DNA from 3 places in the Nocardioides sp. NBC_00850 genome. Region 1 is predicted to be linked to each of the others. Evidence: riboswitches for the same ligand, from Rfam matches in the RefSeq annotation. Region 1 holds a riboswitch; each other region holds the start of a gene.
What was found. A riboswitch is a leader RNA that binds a small molecule or an ion and turns the genes downstream of it on or off. The one in region 1 is predicted to bind cobalamin.
Positions count from the first base shown of each region.

Region 2: it holds a riboswitch for cobalamin, as region 1 does, so the genes downstream of both, OH802_RS25595 (hypothetical protein) here and OH802_RS12485 (VWA domain-containing protein) in region 1, are expected to answer to the same signal.
Region 3: it holds a riboswitch for cobalamin, as region 1 does, so the genes downstream of both, OH802_RS13690 (ABC transporter substrate-binding protein) here and OH802_RS12485 (VWA domain-containing protein) in region 1, are expected to answer to the same signal.

Region 1 covers NZ_CP108845.1:2,544,141-2,546,397, reverse strand. Annotated here, with positions in the region: gene OH802_RS12485 (VWA domain-containing protein) at 1-1,290, opposite strand, end outside; cobalamin riboswitch at 1,316-1,456, opposite strand; gene cbiE (precorrin-6y C5,15-methyltransferase (decarboxylating) subunit CbiE) at 1,519-2,257, shown strand, end outside.
Region 2 covers NZ_CP108845.1:5,286,480-5,288,736, forward strand. Annotated here, with positions in the region: gene OH802_RS25595 (hypothetical protein) at 1-884, opposite strand, end outside; cobalamin riboswitch at 950-1,082, opposite strand; gene OH802_RS25600 (hypothetical protein) at 1,148-1,783, shown strand; gene OH802_RS25605 (NYN domain-containing protein) at 1,794-2,257, opposite strand, start outside.
Region 3 covers NZ_CP108845.1:2,795,521-2,797,777, reverse strand. Annotated here, with positions in the region: gene OH802_RS13700 (sugar ABC transporter ATP-binding protein) at 1-356, opposite strand, end outside; gene OH802_RS13695 (NAD(P)H-dependent oxidoreductase) at 535-1,233, shown strand; cobalamin riboswitch at 1,262-1,449, shown strand; gene OH802_RS13690 (ABC transporter substrate-binding protein) at 1,503-2,257, shown strand, end outside.

The DNA.
Region 1 (2,257 bases):
CGTGCCCAGACCGGTCACGGTCAGGAGGCGGGGGCGGTACGCGGCCCCAGCGGCGGTGGTCGAGGTGTTCCCCGCGGACGGGCTGGGCGGGGCCTCGTCCGTTGTGGAGGTCTCCTCCTTGGACGTCTCGACGGGCTCGGTCTCCGAGGAGTCGCCGTGGGAGCTCTCGGCCGGCCCGACCTCCGGATCGGACTCGGGTCCGTCCTGCGGTCCGTCTTGCGGGTCGTCGTGCTCCGGCCCTCCCTCCGGAGGCTCGGGCGGCAGCTCTTCGTCGCCGAGGATGCGGTCGAGCAGGTCCTCGTCGAGCCCGGGAGCGTCGAAGGGGTTGCGACGGCGGCGGTGAGGGAGGGCCAGCAGGGCGGCCCGGCGGATGTCCTCGCGGGTTACCTCGGAGCGCCCGGCCCAGGCCGCGTGCGCGACCGCGGTGCGGGCGGTCACGATGTCGGCGCGCAGCCCGTCGACCTCGAACGCCGCGCAGACCTCGGCGATCTTGAGCAGCCCGGGCGCGGTGAGGCGGACCTTCCCGACGAGGGCGCGCGCGGTGGAGACCCGTGCGGTCAGGTCGCGCTCGGCGGCCACATAACGCTCGACGAACGCGGGAGCGTCCAGGTCGAAGGCCATCCGGCGGCGTACGACCTCGGCGCGCAGCGCCGGATCCCGGGGCGCGGCGACCTCGACGGTGAGCCCGAAGCGGTCCAGGAGCTGCGGGCGCAGCTCGCCCTCCTCGGGGTTCATGGTGCCGATCAGTACGAACCGGGCGGCGTGCTCGACCGAGACGCCGTCCCGCTCGACGCTGACCCGCCCCATCGCCGCCGCATCCAGCAGCAGGTCGACGAGGTGGTCGTGGAGCAGGTTGACCTCGTCGACGTAGAGCAGGCCGCGGTGTGCCCGCGCCAGCAGCCCCGGCTCGAACTCGACCGCACCGCGCGACAGCGCGCTCTCCAGGTGCAGCGAGCCGACGACCCGGTCCTCGGTGGCACCGACCGGGAGCTCGACCAGCCGCACCGGCCGACTCTCCACGACTGCGGCGGACCCGAAAGGCCCGTCCGGCGACTCCGCGGACGGGTCGGCCGGGTCGATCGAGAACCGATCCCCGGCGTAGACCGAGATCGAGGGCAGCACGGCCGCCAGGCCGCGTACGGCCGTCGACTTCGCGGTCCCCTTCTCGCCACGGACCAGCACCCCGCCGATCTCCGGGGAGATGGTGGTGAGCACGAGCGCGAGGCCCATGTCGTCGAGGTCATCGGCCTGGCAGCCGAGGACGGCAGAAAATGGGTAATGAACCGGCATGGAGAGGCTCCCGCTCCCTATCGCTTGGACTGGATGGACGCGGGGCCGGTCTTCGGACTTGTCGAGTCCCCACGAAAGGGGCTCGTTCACCGCAGCGGGCCTGTGCCGGATTCTCACCGGCTTCCCAGATTCTCCCTTCCCACCGTCCTCACCAGCTCCTGTGACAGAGCCGATGACTGGGCAGTCGGGGCACCTCGCGCCTGAGCGGCCACTGTAGCGTCTGGCCTCATGATCGTCGTGGTGGGCATCGGTGCCGGAGGTTGGGATGAGATCCCCGTACGTCACCAGCAGCTGATCCGGGACTCCGCCGTCCTCCTCGGCGGCAAGCGTCATCTCGACCTCGTCCCGGACGTCCCCGGCCAGCGCCGCGAGCCCTGGCCGTCGCCGCTGCGCGAGGGCCTCCCGGCACTCCTCGAGTCGCTGCCGGGCGACGCACCCGTCGTGGCTCTGGCCTCGGGTGACCCATTGGTCTCCGGCATCGGGAGCACCCTGATCTCGCTTCTCGGCCGGGAGAACGTACGCATCGAGCCGGCCGTCTCCTCCGTCGCCCTCGCCCGCTCCCGGATGGGCTGGGCAGCCGAGTCGTGCGTGGTCGTCAGCCTCGTCGGCCGCGACGTCTCGCTGGTCGCACGCGAGCTCGCCCCCGGTCGCCGGATCCTGGCCCTCTCCTCGGACGAATCCACTCCTGGACAGGTTGCGGACCTGCTGGTCACCGCCGGTTTCGGGGCCACGACGATGACCGTCCTGGGCGAGCTCGGCGCGGAGACCGAGAGCACGCGGACCGCGACCGCCTCGGCCTGGGCCGGCGAGGTGCCGCGGCTCAACATCGTGGCGATCGAGTGCGTAGGCGCACCGCTCTTCGGCTGGGCTGCCGGCCTCCCCGACGACGCCTTCGAGCACGACGGACAGCTGACCAAGCGGGACCTGCGCGCCTCGGCCTTGGCACGCCTGGCCCCTACCCCCGGCC
Region 2 (2,257 bases), 2.7 Mb from region 1:
CAGCTCGCCGCCTTCTCGGCGGCGTCGGTCTCACCGGCGCGTCCGAACGCCCACCCGGCCAGGCCGGTGGTGTTGGAGTTGGCGATGTTGCCGGTGGCCGCCTTGAACGACCCGTCCTCCGCCTGGGTCTCCTTCAGCCAGCTCACGCCGGCCTCGACGGCCTTCTCCGCCTCCGGGGACGCGACCCCGGACAGGGCGATCAGCGCGAACGCGGTGGCGTCGGCGTCCGGGACTGCCTTCGGGTCGGCGTCGCAGGTCTGATCAGCAGCGGCGGGGTCGGCCGTGAAGGTGACCCGGAACCACCCCTCCTCGCACTGCTGCCCGGCCAGGAACTCCGTCGCGGCCGCGGCCTCCTCGCTCTCGGCGTTGTTCAGCGCCCACACGGCGTACGACTGTCCGATGGTGTTGGAGTAGTCAGCCGCCTTCTTGTCCTTGGGGTCGAGCTCGTCGGCGATCCGGCCGTTCTCGGCGACCGTGCCCTCGAGCTGCTCGAGCAGACCGGGGTCGGAGGCGTCGACGTTCTGCTGGAGGACGAGCGCCTTCGCGGTCGCTCCGGCCGAGGTGATCGTGCCGAACCCGGGCGAGGTGTAGGCCTTCTTGTTCTCCATCACCGCCGCGGCGATCGTGGAGATCTCCTCGTCGTAGCCACCGACCTCTGCCAGCGCGATCCCGATGTCGGCGCTGAGCCCGAAGTCGTCGGTGCCGTACTGCGCGTTGCGGGCCACGCCCTCCGGCGCCTGGGCCACGAGCCAGTCGGCCACCGCGGTGGACACCTTGGCGTCGTAGGTGGGCTTCTCCCCCTCCTCGACGGCTTTCTCGCCACAGCCGGCGAGCGAGGTGAGGGCGAGGGCGGCGGCGATGCCGCCGAGGACGGTCTTCTTCATGGTTCCTTCCGCGCTGTTCGTCGGGAAGGCCCAGGGCCGACCCGCTGCTTTCCACGACAGCGTCAGGTCAGTACGCGCCCGTCGGCAGGTGCTCCGGCTCGCTCAGGACTCTCGGTCCTGGGCCTACGGTTGCGGGTCAGCGCCGGGATCCGACCGGCTTCCCCCACCACGGCGTGTGTTGATTGAGGCTCTGCTATGCGGGGCAATCCTATGCCGGGCAGGCCCTGCTTGCGGGATCGCCGCCGAGCAGTCACTCTGTCCCCATGCGCCACAGGATTCTCGGCCTTGTCGCAACCTCGATCTCGGCCACCTTTCTCGCCCTCTCCCCGACCACGACGGCGGGTGCGGAGGAGGCACGGACATCGGTCACGTACGCCGATCTGGTCGCCATGTTCGGCGAGAAGGTCGGTGACCGGAGCACCGTCGAGACCGGGCTGCCGAGCCTCAACCGCGCCATGGCCGATGCCGGGATCACCACGGCCTACCGGCAGGCGGCGTACCTGACCACGCTCGCCAACGAGAGCTCCTTCCACCACGACGCCAAGGGTCGCGACAAGCGGAAGTTCACCGGTCGCGGCTACATCCAGCTGACCGGCGAGGCCAACTACACCGACGCCGGCGCCTACTTCGACATCGACCTGCGCCGCCGCCCCGAGCTCGCCCGGTCGCTGGACTACAGCGCGCCGATCTCGCGGTGGTACTGGACCGTCGCCCGCGACATCAACCCGCTAGCCGACGCCCTCGACATGGGCGGGGTCAACGCGGCGATCGGCTACCCCCGCAACAAAGAGGAGGACACCGAGCGCTGTCGCGACTTCAAGGCCGCGCTGAAGCACCTCCACGGGTCGGTGCCCAAGGGCGTTCGATGCTCTCGCCCGGCGTCCACGGAGACCCGGTAGAGGACGTACGTCACTTCTTGTTGCGTTTGTCGCTGACCGCGATCGCCGAGGTGCCCTCGTCCTTGAGCTCGAAGAGGTCGATCGCCTTGATGAGCTTGGTCCAGGTGGCGTACCCGTAGTTGCGCGGGTCCTCGGAGGACTGGTTGCGGATGCGGGAGACCACGGTGCCGACCAGTGCCCAGCCGTCGTCGTCGGCGGCCGCGGCGATGGAGTTGCGCAGCAGCTGGATCAGCCGGGCGTTGCGCTTCAGCGCCTGCCCGTTGGTCGCCGCGGACGACTGCTTGCGGGTGCGCGTGGTCCCGGGCTCGGTGTCGGCCTCGGTCTCCTCCTCGGAGCCACCGAGCTTCTCCACCACGGTGAACCGGGTGCAGGCGCTCTTGAACGGCGCCGGCGTCTTCTCCCGGCCGTAGCCGTAGACCGCCCGGCCCTTCTCCCGCAGGTAGTGCACCAGCGGCGTGAAGTCGGAGTCGGAGG
Region 3 (2,257 bases), 250 kb from region 1:
GCGCGGTCGATCTTGCCCCAGCGGTTGGTCGGCTGGCGTCCCATGAAGATGTTCTCGGTGACCGAGAGGTCGGGGAAGAGGGTCGGCTCCTGGTAGATGACCGCGACCCCGGCCTGCTTGGCGTCGGCGGTGTTGCGGAAGTCGACCTGTTCCCCGGAGAGCAGGTAGTCGCCGGCGTCGCGGCGGTAGAGCCCGGCGACGATCTTGACCAGGGTCGACTTCCCGGCACCGTTCTCCCCCACGAGCGCGTGGATGGATCCGGCCTCGACCCGGAGGCTTCCGGACCGGAGGGCGCGTACGGGGCCGAACGACTTGGCCACGTCCCGCAGCTCCAGTGCGGCGGGTGTGTCCGGCATGGGCAGCTCCTCGAATTGAAAGGTTTCAAGCCTGGTTTACGCTAGTGATGGCAATCACATACGTCAACACTCTGAGGCCGCTAATTTGAGCGAGATCCGGACTTTGTCATCAGACCGCGTCGGCGCCCGCCCACATCCAGCCGGGAATCCCGCCGCGTCAGACGGCGTTCAAAGCTCCATGCACGCACTCTGGGTATGGGCACATCCGCACGCGTCATCACTCAACGGACGGCTGCGCGAGGTCGGCATGAAGGCGCTCGGCGCGGCCGGCTGGAGCGTCGACGAGATCGACCTCTATCGAGAAGGTTTCAATCCACTTCTGGTGGAGCGGGGCGAGGCCGACGTACGCCGCCACCAGGACCGGCTGCGGGAGGCCGATCTGCTCGTCGTGCAGTTTCCGCTGTGGTGGTATTCGGTGCCGGCCATCCTCAAGGGCTGGATCGACCGGGTCTTCGAGTCGGGGTTCGCCTTCGACGTACCGGATCCGGAGACCGGCAAGCCGCTCAAGTACGGCAAGGGCGGACTGGTCGGCAAGCGCGCGCTGACGATCGTCACCGCCGGTGACCGGTCCGCGACCCTGGGTCCGCGCGGGATCAGCGGCGACATCGAGGACGTCCTGTGGCCGTTGCTGCACGGCACGTTCTGGTACACCGGGATGGACCCGCTGCGCCCGCACCTGATCACCGACACCGACACCATCGACGCCCAGGTGATGGCCCGGATCGAGTCCGACCTGAGCGTACGTCTCGAGGGCGTGATGACGGAGCCGCGGATCGACTACCGGCCGATGGCCGAGGAGCACTACGACCACACGATCAGGCTCCACGACTCGGTCGCGCCCGGGAAGGACGGGCTGAGCGCCCATCGCGAGGGCTGAGGTCGTGCCCCCTAGGGGCGGAGCCGCCTGCTACGGTCTTGGAGCCAGCCGCTCGGGACGTAGTCCCGGCACGGGAACCCGGTGAGAGTCCGGGACTGACGCGCAGCGGTGTGGGTGACGGACGGGACACTGTGCCACTGGGCCCTCGGGCCTGGGAAGGCGTCTCGCGCCGGTCGATCCCGAGTCCGAAGACCTGCTGGCCCTGCAGCAGACCGCTGCCGGTCAGGACGGGCGACGCGCACCAGCCCGCGACCCGCTCGAGGACCGACGTGCACCCCTCCCGCACCATCCGAACGTTCACCGCGAGCACCGTCCTGGTGCTCTGCTCCGCGCTGGCCGGCTGCGCCGCCGACCAGTCCTCCGGCGCACAGCAGGCGGCCGCGGACACCGCAGGCTTCCCGCTCACCCTGACCAACTGCGGGCGCGAGATCACCCTCGAGGCACCGCCCGAGCGCGTCGTCTCGCTCAACCAGGGCTCCACCGAGATCCTGCTCTCGCTCGGTCTCGCCGACCGGATGGCCGGCACCGCGACCTGGACCGACCCGGTGCTCGGCTCGCTGGCCGCGGACAACGAGCAGGTGCCCCGGCTGGCCGAGAACGCGCCCTCCTACGAGCGCGTCCTGGAGGCCGAGCCGGACTTCGTCACGGCCTCCTTCATCAGCACCCTGGGTGAGGGCGGGGTGACCACACCCGAGGACCTGGGGAAGCTCGGCGTGGGCTCGTATCTCTCCCCCGCCGAGTGCCTCAAAGACAACGAGGGCGATGACGACGGCACCCGCCACGACCCCCTCGAGATCGACACGATCTTCCAGGAGATCACCGATCTGGCGCGGATCTTCGGCGTCCCCGAGCGGGGCGAGGAGCTCGTCGCCGACCTGACGAAGCGGCTGGCGACCGCCCGGACCGAGGCACCGGCGGGCGAGGTGAGCGCGATGTACTGGTTCGCCAACTCCGAGTCGCCCTATCTGGCCGGCTGCTGCGGCGGCCCGGGGATCATCGGCCGCACCCTCGGCGTCGAGAACGT